One region of the Cupriavidus ulmosensis genome, then DNA from elsewhere that is predicted to be linked to it. Evidence: riboswitches for the same ligand, from Rfam matches in the RefSeq annotation. Region 1 holds a riboswitch; the other holds the start of a gene.
The links. A riboswitch is a leader RNA that binds a small molecule or an ion and turns the genes downstream of it on or off. The one in region 1 is predicted to bind glycine.

Region 1 (6,600 bases):
CCGGTGACGGTGCGGCAGGACCCGCTCGCCGGCGCGCATCCGGGCTTCGTGATGGTCCACCGCCCCAACGAAAGCGGCTTGCTGGAGGGCGAATTCCTGGTGGGGGTGGCGCGCCCGTGAGCCGCGCGGGCGCATAAAAAAACGCCCCCGGACGCAGGGTGCGGGGGCGTCGAAACAGGGAAGAAGTCGGGCATGTCGCCCGGCCACGCCGACTCCGAAGGGACGGAACGGCGCGGCGCCCGGACCTGTGCAGCAGTCCGGGCACCCGCGATGTTAGGAGGCCGGCGGGCGCCGATCTTGTCCCGCTTGTAGGCCAATGTATTGACTTTGTACGCCGCGCCGCCGGCGCGGGCGTCAGGACGCGGTGGTCTTGCCGGGCGTGCCGAGCAGCGCCTTGAGCCCGGCGAGGCGGTCCTTGGGGCTCATGGCGGGGGTGGCGTCGGCCGGCGCGGGCGCTTCCTCGAGCTTCATCTCGCCGATGAAGCGCGAGGGCTCGCACGAGTAGGTGTCGCGCGCGCGCTTGCGCTTCTTGCACCAGCTGATCTGCAGGCTGCGCTGGGCGCGCGTGATGCCCACGTACATCAGGCGGCGCTCTTCCTCGATCTTCTCGTCGCCGAGGTCTTCGTCCTCGCGGCAATGCGGCAGGATGCCCTCTTCCACGCCGACCAGGAACACGTGCGGGTATTCCAGCCCCTTGGAGGCATGCAGCGTGGACAGGCGCACCGCGTCGGGATCTTCCTCGCGGCCTTCGAGCATGCTCATCAGCGCCACGGTCTGGGTCAGCTCGAGCAGGTTCTTGCCTTCGTCGCCGAAGCCGTCGGCGGTGTCGAAGCCGGTGGCCTCGCCCTCGGCGCCCTCGGGCCGGGTGCCCTTGCGCTTGAGCCAGTCGAGGAACTCCAGCGTGTTGGTCCAGCGCGACTGGGCCTGGCGCTCGTCGAAGGTGTCGTACAGGTAGGCTTCGTAGTGGATGCCTTCCATCAGGTCGTCGAGCACCTGGCTGGCCGGATCGCTGGCCGCGCGGCCGGCCAGGCGCACCATCGACTCGCAGAACACGCGCAGCGGCTCGAGCTGGCGCGGCTGCAGCTTGCCTTCGATGCCGCCCATCATGGCCGCCTCGAACAGCGACACCTTGGCCTGCCCGGCGAAGGTGCCGAGCACTTCCAGCGTGGCGTTGCCGACGCCGCGGCGCGGCGTGGTGATGGCGCGGATGAAGGCGGGATCGTCGTCGGCGTTGGCGATCAGGCGCAGGTAGGCGCAGATGTCCTTGATCTCGGCGCGGTCGAAGAAGCTCTGGCCGCCGGACAGCACGTAGGGAATGCGCTCGCGCCGCAGGATCTGCTCGAACAGGCGCGCCTGGTGGTTGCCGCGGTAGAGGATGGCGTAGTCGCGGAACTGCGCGCGCCGCTCGAACTTGTGCGCGGACAGGCGGAACACCACGGATTCGGCCTCGTGCTCCTCGTCGTTCATCGGATTGACGGCGATCGGGTCGCCCATGCCGTGCTCGCTCCACAGCTTCTTGTCGAACAGCTTGGGATTGTTGGCGATGACCGCGTTGGCCGCTTCCAGGATGCGCACCGTGGAGCGATAGTTCTGCTCGAGCTTGACCACCTTGAGGCCGGGGAAATCGGTCTGCAGCAGGCGCAGGTTGTCGAGCGTGGCGCCGCGCCAGCCGTAGATGGCCTGGTCGTCGTCGCCGACCGCGGTGAAGGCCGGCGCGCGCAGGTGCGAGCCGCCGGCGAGCTGCTTGAGCAGCGCGTACTGGCAGGCGTTGGTGTCCTGGTATTCGTCCACCAGGAAGTAGCGCAGGCGGTTCTGCCATTTCATGCGCACCGCCTCGTCGCGCGCGAACAGCTCGGCCGGCAGGCGGATCAGGTCGTCGAAGTCCACCGCCTGGTAGGCGTGCAGCGTGGCCACGTAGTTGCGGTAGACCAGCGCGGCCTGGTGGTCGTCGGCGCTCTCGGCGGTGGCGATGGCGGTCTCGGGATCGACCATGCCGTTCTTCCACAGCGAGATCGTGCTCTGCACGCTGCGGATCAGCTTCTTGTCGGTGGTGGCGAGCTGCTCCTGCACCAGGCCGAAGCAGTCGTCCGAGTCCATGATGGAAAAGCGCGGCTTGAGTCCCACGTGCTCGGCCTCGGCGCGCAGGATCTGCACGCCGAGCGAGTGGAAGGTGCTCACCGTCATCTGCTTGAGCGGGATGCGGCGGCCCTCGCGCGTGGTCTTGCCTTCCATCAGCTTGGCGATGCGCTCCTGCATCTCCTTGGCGGCCTTGTTGGTGAAGGTCACGGCGGCGATGTGCTTCGGCTCGAAGCCCTTGTCCTCGATCAGGTGCGCGATCTTCTGCGTGATCACCCGCGTCTTGCCGGAGCCGGCGCCGGCCAGCACCAGGCAGGGTCCGTCGAGATAACGGACGGCTTCGGATTGGGCGGGATTGAGTCCGTGGGTCATGCGTCGGGGCGTGGTGGCGGAAGCGGATGGCGAAATGGCGGGCGCGGGCCCGGCAAGGACCGGCAAGAACAAAGCGGCCAGGGCTGCCTGTGAAGACCGCGGCACCGGGACGGCGATCCCGCGGGCGGCCGCAGCGGCAGATGTTAACACGGCGGCGGGTCCGCCCCCGCCGGCCCGGCGCCGCGCGTTGACAAGCCACCGGGGCTGCCTGTAGAGTCGCGCCATCCGACCGGGAGAGCGCGCAGAGCCTGCGCCGCCGAAGGGGTATCACCCGAAAACTCTCAGGCACCAAGGACTGGTCGGATCGGCCCGCAACATGCACACGATGCAGGCCGTACTCTGGAGAGCGGCACCCGCCGCCTGCGCGCAGCGCAAGGCATGGCGAGCGTGCCCACCGAAGGGGCGCGCAAGGCACTGGTCCGCGGGACCGCCTTGTAATCTCTCAGGTATCGAGGACAGAGGGGTCATCCGCCGCAGCGGATCCGGCAGCGCCATGCGCGCCGGCCATGCGGCGGATGACCCTTTTTTCGTTTCCGAACCGAGATTTCCGCTTCCCCCGAGGACTACATGACGCTCCAGGCCACGCCCCTCAATGCCATCCACCGCGCGCTCGGCGCCCGCATGGTCGACTTCGGCGGCTGGGACATGCCGGTCAACTACGGCTCCCAGATCGAAGAACACAACGCCGTGCGCACCGACGCCGGCATGTTCGACGTGTCCCACATGTGCGTGGTCGACCTGGCCGGCGCCAACGTGCGCGCGTTCCTGCGCGGCCTGCTGGCCAACAATGTCGACAAGCTGCAGACGCCGGGCAAGGCGCTCTACTCGTGCATGCTCGACGAGCGCGGCGGCGTCATCGACGACCTGATCGTCTACTTCTTCGCCGAGGACCGCTTCCGCCTGGTGGTCAACGCCGGCACCGCCAACGGCGACATCGAATGGATCCGCGCGCGCAATGCCGCCACCGGCAGCGGCGTGGCCATCACCCCGCGCCGCGGCGACAACGCGCCGGCCGGCGCCGCGCCGCTGGCCATCGTCGCGGTGCAGGGCCCGAACGCGCGCGCCAAGGTGTGGAGCGCCTTCCCGGCCACCCAGCCGAGCGAGGCGCTCAAGCCGTTCAACGCCATCGTGGTGCAGGACCCCGCGCTGGGCGAGGTCATGGTGGCGCGCACCGGCTATACCGGCGAGGACGGCTTCGAGCTGGTGGTGCCGGCCGAGAACGTCGCCGGCCTGTGGGAGAAGCTGAACGCCGCCGGCGTGCGCCCGGCCGGCCTGGGCGCGCGCGACACGCTGCGCCTGGAAGCCGGCATGAACCTGTACGGCCAGGACATGGACATCCACACCTCGCCGCTCGACGCCGGCCTGGCCTGGACCGTGGACCTGCAGAGCGAGCGCGACTTCACCGGCAAGGCGGCGCTCGCCGCCGCCGGCCAGACCCGCCAGTTCACCGGCCTGATCCTGCGCGAGAAGGGCGGCGTGCTGCGCGCGCACCAGAAAGTGATCACCGCGGCCGGCGAGGGCGAGATCACCAGCGGCACCTTCAGCCCCTCGCTGTCCCTGTCCATCGCTTTTGCCCGCCTGCCGCTCGGCGTTGCCGCCGGCGCCGAGGTGCAGGTCGAGATCCGCGACCGCAAACTCGCCGCGACTGTGGTTAAACTGCCGTTTGTGCGCAATGGCAAGGCACTCGTGAGCTGAACGCTCGCACCCGGTCACAGCGCGCCCGCCGGCGGCCACCCCCGCTCCACGCGATCCCCCGCCCGGCTGGCGCTGAACAACAAACCGCATCTGGAGAATTCCATGACTTTCCCCGCCGACCTGAAGTACACCGAGTCCCATGAATGGGTGCGCGTCGAAGCCGACGGCACGCTGACCATCGGCATCACCGACCACGCGCAGGACGCGCTGGGCGACATCGTGTTCCTGGAACTGCCCGAAGTGGGCAAGTCGGTGGGCGCGGGCGACGCGCTGGCCGTGGTGGAATCGGTCAAGGCCGCGTCCGACATCTACGCCCCGGTGGCCGGCGAAGTGATCGCCATCAACGACGCCGCCGTGGCCGCGCCGGAAAGCGTCAATGCCGACGCCTTCGACGCCTGGCTGTTCAAGCTCAAGCCGGCCAACAGCGACGACGTCAACGGCCTGATGTCGGCCGACGCCTACAAGGCCAGCGTCGGCGCCTGACGCCCCGCCACACTCCCGCCGTTCCCGCGCGGCCGCCATGCCGCGGGAACGGCGACTGAATACCGATGCGCGGCGGCCAGGCCGACCACCTGCCGCCGCGCGCCCAACGAGGTTCTTGCCATGAACGCCCCGCTTCCCACCACCGCCGCCCAAGGTGCCCGGCCCACGCTGGCCGAACTGGAGGCGCGCGACGCCTTCGCTTCCCGTCATATCGGCCCCGACGCCGCCGAGCAGCAGCACATGCTCGAGGTGCTCGGCTACGGCAGCCGCGCCGCGCTGATCGACGCCGTCATCCCCGCCGCCATCCGCCGCCGCGACGGCATGCCGCTGGGCGAGTTCACCGAGCCGCTGACCGAGGAAGCCGCGCTGGCGAAACTGCGCGGGCTGGCCGGCAAGAACCAGGTGCTCAGGAGCTTCATCGGCCAGGGCTACTACAACACGCTCACGCCGGGCGTCATCCTGCGCAACATCTTCGAGAACCCGGCCTGGTACACCGCCTACACGCCGTACCAGCCGGAGATCTCGCAGGGCCGCCTGGAAGCCATGCTGAACTTCCAGCAGATGGTGACCGACCTGACCGGCCTGGACATCGCCAACGCCTCCATGCTCGACGAAGGCACCGCCGCGGCCGAGGCCATGACGCTGCTGCAGCGGGTCAACAAGCACGCCAGCAATACCTTCTACGTCGCCGACGACGTGCTGCCGCAGACGCTGGAAGTGGTGCGCACGCGCGCGCTGCCGCTGGGCATCGAGGTCAAGGTCGGGCCCGCGGCCGACGCCGCCGGCGCGCATGCGTTCGGCGTGCTGCTGCAATACCCGGGCGTAAACGGCGACGTGGCCGACTACCGCGCCATCGCCGAGGCCGTGCACGCCGCCGGCGGCCTGGTGGTGGCCGCCGCCGACCTGCTGGCGCTGACCCTGATCGCCGCGCCCGGCGAATGGGGCGCCGACGTGGCCATCGGCAACTCGCAGCGCTTCGGCGTGCCGCTGGGCTTCGGCGGCCCGCACGCCGGCTACATGGCGGTCAAGGATGCGTTCAAGCGCTCGATGCCGGGCCGGCTGGTCGGCGTGACCATCGACGCGCAGGGCAACCAGGCCTACCGCCTGGCCCTGCAGACGCGCGAGCAGCACATCCGCCGCGAGAAGGCCACCTCCAACATCTGCACCGCGCAGGTGCTGCTGGCGGTGATGGCGTCGATGTACGCGGTGTACCACGGCCCGCACGGCCTCAAGCGCATCGCGCAGCGCGTGCACCGCCTGACCGCCACGCTGGCCGCCGGCCTGGAGGCGCTCGGCTACACCCGCGCCAACGCGGCCTTCTTCGACACCCTCACGCTGGTGAGCGGCTTCCACACCGAGGCCATCCACGCGGCCGCCACCGCGCGCGGCATCAACCTGCGCCATGCCGGCGCCAACCGCATCGGCATCTCGCTGGACGAGACCGCCTCGCGCGCGGACGTGGTCGCGCTGTGGGAGATCTTCGCCCAGGGCAAGCCGGTGCCCGCGTTCGACGCGCTCGAAGCCACCGCGCAGGACGCCTTCCCGGCCGCGCTGGCGCGCCAGAGCGCCTACCTGACGCACCCGGTGTTCAACACGCACCACGCCGAGCACGAGATGCTGCGCTACCTGCGCGCGCTGGCCGACAAGGACCTCGCGCTGGACCGCACCATGATCCCGCTCGGCTCGTGCACCATGAAGCTCAACGCCACCAGCGAGATGATCCCGGTGACGTGGCCCGAGTTCAGCAACATCCACCCGTTCGCGCCGCTCGACCAGACCGTGGGCTACCGCGAGATGATCGACCAGCTCGAAGCCATGCTGTGCGCGGCCACCGGCTACGCCGCCGTGAGCCTGCAGCCCAACGCCGGCTCGCAGGGCGAGTACTCGGGCCTGCTCATCATCCACGCCTACCACGCCAGCCGCGGCGAAAGCCACCGCGACATCTGCCTGATCCCATCGTCCGCGCACGGCACC
Region 2 (6,600 bases), on a different contig from region 1:
GCACCGCCGCCGCGTCGGCGCTGGCCGCCTCGTACCTGAGCCGGCCCGGGGCGTCGTCCATGCTGGTGATCGGCGCGGGGCGGGTGGCGAGCCTGCTGCCCCACGCCTACCGCGCGGTGCGGCCGGTGGCGCGCGTCGCGGTATGGGACATCGACGCCGGGCAGGCCGCCGCGCTGGCCGCCCGGCTGTGCGCCGACGGCTTCGACGCGCGCGTGGCGGCATCCGTGGAGGCGGGCTGCGATGGCGCCGACATCGTGACCTCGGCCACGCTGGCCACCGTGCCGCTGGTGCGGCGCGCCTTCCTCGGCGCCGGCACGCACCTGGACCTGATCGGCGGCTTCACGCCCGAGATGCGCGAGGCCGACGACGCCTGCTTCGGCGGCACCTCGGTGTTCGTCGACACCGGCGAAGCCATCCTCAAGGCGGGCGACCTGCTCCACCCCATCGGGCAGGGCGTGCTGCGCGCCGCCGACATCCGCGCCACGCTCGCCGAGCTGTGCCGGCAAGCCCATGCGGGACGCGCGGACGAGCGCGAAATCACCGTGTTCAAGGCAGTCGGCACCGCGCTGGAAGACCTGGCCGCGGCCGTCATGGCCTACGAAGGATTCGAAGACCCGCGCGGCACCGCGCCGCGCGCCATATCCCTGGCAAAGTAAGGAGAGAGCAATGACGAGCACACCCCTGTCGCTGGAAAGCGAAGATCCCCCGAGCCGCGGCGGGCTGGAACGCCTGGCCGTCAAGGTCACCGACTGGTCCGAGCGCTGGTTCCCCGATTCCTACATCTTCGCCGCGATCGCGGTGGTGGTGGTCGCGCTCGGCGCGCTCGGCATCGGCGCCTCCACGCAGAGCGTGGCGCAGGCCTTCGGCGACGGCTTCTGGAGCCTGATCCCGTTCACCATGCAGATGGCGGTGGTGGCCATCTCCGGCTACGTGGTGGCGGCGTCGCCGCCGGCGTCGCTGCTGATCGCGCGGCTCGCCGCGCTGCCCAGGACGGCGCGCGGCGCGGTCGCCTTCGTGGCGCTGGTGAGCCTGCTGACCTCGCTGCTGAACTGGGCGATCAGCCTGATCTTCAGCGGCCTGCTGGTGCGCGCCATCGCCCGCCGCAGCGGGCTGCGCGTGGATTACCGGGCCGCCAGCGCGGCCGCCTACCTGGGCATGGGCGCCACCTGGGCGCTCGGCCTGAGCTCGTCGGCGGCGCAGTTGCAGGCGAACCCGGCCAGCCTGCCCAAGTCGCTGCTCGACATCACCGGCGTGATCCCGTTCGCCGAGACCATCTTCCTGTGGCAGTCGATGGCGATGACCGCCGTGCTGATCGCCGCCTCGCTGCTGGTGGCCTATTTCTCCGCGCCCGCCGGCGACCGCGCGCGCACCGCGCAGGACATGGGCGTGGACCTCGACGATGCTGCCGACGTGACCGCGCGCCCCACGCGCCCCGGCGAATGGCTCGAATACAGCCCGCTGCTGACCGTGGTCATCGTCGCGCTCGGCGCCGGCTGGCTGGTGCACGAATTCACCAGCAAGGACCCCATCCTGGCGATCTCCAACCTCAACACCTACAACTTCCTGTTCCTGATGCTGGGGATGCTGCTGAACTGGCGGCCCAGGCGCTTCCTGCGCGCGGTCGCGCGCTCCGTGCCGTCCACGGCCGGCGTGCTGATCCAGTTCCCGCTGTACGGCGGCATCGCGTTCATGCTGACCAAGGCCACCGGCGTGGACGGCGCGAGCCTGTCGCACCACCTGGCCTCGGCCTTCGTCTCGGTGGCCACCCGCGAATCGTTCTCCGCGGTGATGGGCGTCTATTCGGCGGTGCTGGGCTTCTTCGTGCCCTCCGGCGGCGGCAAGTGGGTCATCGAGGCGCCCTACGTGATGCAGGCCGCCAACCAGCTGCAGGTCCACCTCGGCTGGGCCGTGCAGGTGTACAACGCCGCGGAGGCGCTGCCCAACCTCATCAACCCGTTCTGGATGCTGCCGCTGCTGGGCGTGCTCGGCATCCGCGCCAAGGACGTGGTGGGCTTCACCTTCACCCAGCTGCTGGTCCACGCGCCGCTGGTGCTGTTCATGCTGTGGGCCTTCGCGACCACGCTGCCCTATCGTCCGCCCGTGATGCCCTGACGGATCGATGGCGCGGGGACCCGCGCGGGAGGAAAACGCCGGGGCAGCCCGCGTCCCGGTTTAAGATGCGGCTTTCCGGCTACGGCCGGAACCCGATTTTTCCACCCAGCCAAGCCAACGATGAAGAAGATCACCCTGTTCCTCGCCGCCCTCGCCACCGCCGGCGCCGTCCACGCCGCCGCGCCCGCGGGCCCGGCCGAGACGCTGCCCTCGGGCATGACCATCCAGCACCTCGTCAAGGGCACCGGCCCGTCGCCCAAGGCGTCCGACACGGTCAAGGTCCACTACCGCGGCACGCTCACCGACGGCACCGAGTTCGACAGCTCGTACAAGCGCGGCCAGCCGATCTCGTTCCCGCTCAACCGCGTGATCCCGTGCTGGACCGAGGGCGTGCAGAAGATGCAGGTCGGCGGCAAGGCCAAGCTGGTCTGCCCGGGCCCGACCGCCTACGGCTCGCGCGGCGTGCCCGGCACGATCCCGCCCAACGCGACGCTGAACTTCGAGGTCGAGCTGCTGGGCATCGGCGGCTGACCAGGGCACCGGCGCATGGCCTGCTCCGGCGGGCCGTGCGCGGCGCTGCCGTCCCGCCGCATCCGCTACACTTCTCTGTCGACAAGAATGCAGGCACGGGGATGAGAAAAGGCGGACGGATCAAGGCATGGCATGCCGACAAGGGCTATGGGTTCATCGAGATCCACGCCCAGTCGAAAGACGTTTTTTTCCATATCAGCGCGCTGCAGGGCCGCGCCGTCGCGCCCAAGGTCGGCGACCGCGTGTCGTTCGAATTGTCGGCGGGCAAGGACGGCCGCCCGCAGGCGAGCCAGGTCTCGATCGCGGGCGCGCCCGGGCAGGCCGGGCCGGCGGGACGGGCGAACCTGCTGCCGGCGCTGGTGGCGGCGTTCGCGCTGCTGGCGATCTTCGCGGCTTCGCTCGCCGGCCGTCTGCCGCGCGGCGTGGCGCTGGCCAGCCTCGGGCTGAGCGTGGCGGCCTTCGCGCGCTATGCCGTCGACAAGCGGCGCGCCGTGCGCAGCGAACAGCGCATTCCGGAGAACGAGCTGCACCTGCTCGCGCTGTGCGGCGGCTGGCCGGGCGCGCTGGCGGCCCAGCACCTGCTGCGGCACAAGAACCGCAAGGCGTCGTTCCAGGCCACCTTCTGGGCCACGGTCCTGCTGAACGTCGGGGCGATGGTGCTCTGGGCGACGGTGCTCGACGCGTAAGCCGCAACACCCGCGCGGGCGGCGCTTGCCGGCGCCGATCGAGCCGTGTTACCTTGCGCCTTCCAGGAGAACGAGGCGCCTTCACCATGCATGGGAAGGCCCCTCTACCGAAGGCGTACCCCTGAAACGCTCAGGTGCAAAAGACTGGAAACCGAACGAACTGGAGAGCGCCGGGCCGCACCGACAAGGTGAGCGGCACGCGGCCGCCGAAGGGGCAAGCCGCCACCCATGCCGGGTGCGGCGAATCTCTCAGGTAAAAGGACAGTGGGGACAGACAGGCCGGATGGCCTGGCTGTCCCTTTTTGCTATCCGGAGCCTGAGAAATGAAAGTCATCGTAATGGGAGCCGGCGTGATCGGCGTCGCCTCGGCGTGGTACCTGGCGCGCGCCGGGCATGAGGTGGTGGTGCTGGAGCGCAATGCGGGCGCGGCCCGCGAAACCAGCTTCGGCAACGGCGGGCAGATCTCCGTCAGCCATGCCGAGCCGTGGGCCAACCCGGGCGCGCCGCTGAAGATGCTGCGCTGGCTGGGGCGCGAGGACGCGCCGCTGCTGTTCCGCCTGCGCGCCGATCCGGCGCAGTGGTCGTGGGGCCTGAAGTTCCTGCGCGAGTGCTCGGCGCGGCGCTCCACCCACAACATGGTCCAGTTGCTCAACCTGGGCACCTACAGCCGCGCCAGCCTGCAGGCGCTGCGCGCCGAAACCGGCATCGAGTACGACCACCTGACGCGCGGCATCCTGCACTTCTACACCAGCCAGAAAGAGTTCGACGCGGCCATCGAGCCGGCGCGCATCATGCGCGAGCTGGGCTGCGAGCGCCGCGTGATCGGCCCGGACGAGGTGGTGCGGCTGGAGCCGGCGCTGGCGCACATCGCGCCGCGCCTGGCCGGCGCCACCTATACCAGCGAGGACGAATCAGGCGACGTGCACCGCTTCACCACCGCGCTGGCGGCGCGCTGCGAGGCGCTCGGCGTGCGCTTTCGCTACGGCGTGCGGGTGCAGCGCCTGCATGCCGAGGGCGGCGCCATGCGCGGCGTGGAGATCGCCGACGAGACCGGCGCCTACCGCATCGAGAGCGCCGACGCCTACGTGCTGGCGCTGGGCAGCTTCAGCCCGATGCTGGCGCGCCCGCTCGGCGTGAAGCTCGACATCTACCCGGCCAAGGGCTACTCGGCCACGCTGCCGGTGCTCGATGCCACGCGCGCGCCCAGCGTGAGCCTGACCGACGACGAGTACAAGCTGGTGTTCTCGCGCTTCGGCGACCGCCTGCGCATCGCCGGCACGGCGGAGCTCAACGGCTATGCGATGGATCTCAACCCGGTGCGCTGCGAGGCCATCGTGCGGCGCACGCTGGAGGTGTTCCCGGGCATGAGCCGGCCCGAGCTGGCGCAGTTCTGGACCGGCCTGCGCCCGGCCACGCCGGGCAACGTGCCGTACATCGGCGCCTCCGCCGTGCGCGGGCTGTACCTCAACACCGGGCATGGCACGCTGGGCTGGACGCACGGCTGCGGCTCGGGCCGCGCCATCGCGGACATCGTGAGCGGGCGCGTGCCGGAGGTGGACTTCGCCTTCACCGGCGAACTGCCGGCGGGCGCGCCACGGCCAGCCGCGCTGGCGCCGGCCGCGGCGCGGCCCGCGGCGCACTGACGCCACCGGCCAGCCGGCGCCATCGCTGCCGCGCGCCGGGCGCGCGGCAGCGGGCCGGACTTATCCGTTCACCTCGAGCCTCACCGGGGCGGTCAGGAAGTTCGCAGCCACGGCGTTTCACTCACCGCAACCAGTAGTCCTTCCGGGCTCAGGAAGCGCGTCACCTTCTGGCCCCAGGGTTCTTCCCGGTTGGAGATCAGCAAATGGTAGCCCTTGGCCATTAATCCTTCGGTGGCAACGGCGATATTCTCGACGTCAAACTCCAGCCAGGCCTGCGGCGTCGGCAAATCGGCAGGCCAGGTCTCGCAGCCGAAACAGGACCGGGCCGCTTGCGCCAACGGCCACAGCGCGAAATGCTTGACTCCCTCCAAGGCGCCCGCCTCGGACAGCAAGTAGTCCTTGTTGTCGCCATAAGGCTTGAGGGGCAAGCCAAGCGTATCCACGTAAAGGGCGCGACTGCTCTCCGAATCCTTGCTGATCGGACCGAAACCGGCAACGAACAGCACGCCAAGTCCCGCGAATTCCTGCTCCATGACCAAGTCAGCCCCCATTCTCGAAATGCTTCGGGCAAGCCCTGCCGAGCCCGCCGGGCGCTACCGAACGCGCCACGGCTCGGAAAACATCGTCAGACGTCGATCGCCGTATCCGACTTGACCTTGCGGCGCAGCTCGAACTTCTGGATCTTGCCGGTCGAGGTCTTGGGCAGCGGGCCGAAGTAGACCGCCTTGGGCACCTTGAAGCCGGCCAGCAGCGTGCGGCAGTGCGCGATCAGCTCCTCCGCGGTGGCGCTGGCGCCGTCCTTGAGCTCGACGAACGCGCATGGCGTCTCGCCCCACTTGGCGTCCGGCTGGGCCACCACCGCCACGGCCAGCACGGCCGGGTGGCGGTAGAGCGCGTCTTCCACCTCCACGCTGGAGATGTTCTCGCCGCCGGAGATGATGATGTCCTTGCTGCGGTCCTTGATCTTGACGTAGCCGTCCGCCGTGCGCACGCCCAGGTCGCCGGTATGGAACCAGCCGCCGGCGAAGGCTTCGCGCGTGGCGCGCTCGTTCTTGAGGTAGCCCTTCATGCAGATGTTGCCGCGGAACATGATCTCGCCGATTTCCTCGCCGTCGGCGGCCACCGGCTGCATGGTGTCCGGGTCGAGCACGGCGACGTCGGCCTGCAGGTGGTAGCGCACGCCCTGCCGGGCCTTCTTGGTGGCGCGCTCTTCCTGCGACAGCGCGGCCCAGTCGTCCTGCTCGGCGCACACGGCGGCCGGGCCGTAGGTTTCGGTCAGGCCGTAGACGTGGGTCAGCTCGAAGCCCATCGCCTCCATCTGCGCCAGCACCGCGGCCGGCGGCGGCGCGCCGGCCACCATGCCGCGCACCGGGCCGCGCAGGCCCTCGCGCCAGGCCGGCGGCGCGTTGACCAGCGCGGTGTGCACGATGGGCGCGGCGCAGTAGTGGGTCACGCCCTCGTCGCGCATCAGGTCGAACACCAGCTTGGGCTCGAACTTGCGCAGGCACACGTTGACGCCGGCGCGCGCGGCGATGGTCCACGGGAAACACCAGCCGTTGCAGTGGAACATCGGCAGCGTCCACAGGTAGACCGCATGCTTGGGCAGGTCCCACTCGAGGATGTTGGAG

Region 2: another riboswitch for glycine. It lies ahead of ACWTPI_RS25605 (D-amino acid dehydrogenase); the one in region 1 lies ahead of gcvT (glycine cleavage system aminomethyltransferase GcvT).

The regions. Positions count from the first base shown of each region.
Region 1 is NZ_CDRMWP010000001.1:4,136,518-4,143,117, forward strand. Features, by position in the region: gene ACWTPI_RS19165 (dioxygenase family protein) at 1-120, shown strand, start outside; gene ACWTPI_RS19170 (UvrD-helicase domain-containing protein) at 355-2,448, opposite strand; glycine riboswitch at 2,669-2,756, shown strand; glycine riboswitch at 2,778-2,917, shown strand; gene gcvT (glycine cleavage system aminomethyltransferase GcvT) at 3,016-4,143, shown strand; gene gcvH (glycine cleavage system protein GcvH) at 4,246-4,626, shown strand; gene gcvP (aminomethyl-transferring glycine dehydrogenase) at 4,747-6,600, shown strand, end outside.
Region 2 is NZ_CDRMWP010000002.1:1,330,331-1,336,930, reverse strand. Features, by position in the region: gene ACWTPI_RS25625 (ornithine cyclodeaminase family protein) at 1-656, shown strand, start outside; gene ACWTPI_RS25620 (short-chain fatty acid transporter) at 667-2,112, shown strand; gene ACWTPI_RS25615 (FKBP-type peptidyl-prolyl cis-trans isomerase) at 2,233-2,643, shown strand; gene ACWTPI_RS25610 (DUF1294 domain-containing protein) at 2,745-3,329, shown strand; glycine riboswitch at 3,480-3,604, shown strand; gene ACWTPI_RS25605 (D-amino acid dehydrogenase) at 3,653-4,972, shown strand; gene ACWTPI_RS25600 (glyoxalase) at 5,065-5,505, opposite strand; gene ACWTPI_RS25595 (acyl-CoA synthetase) at 5,598-6,600, opposite strand, start outside.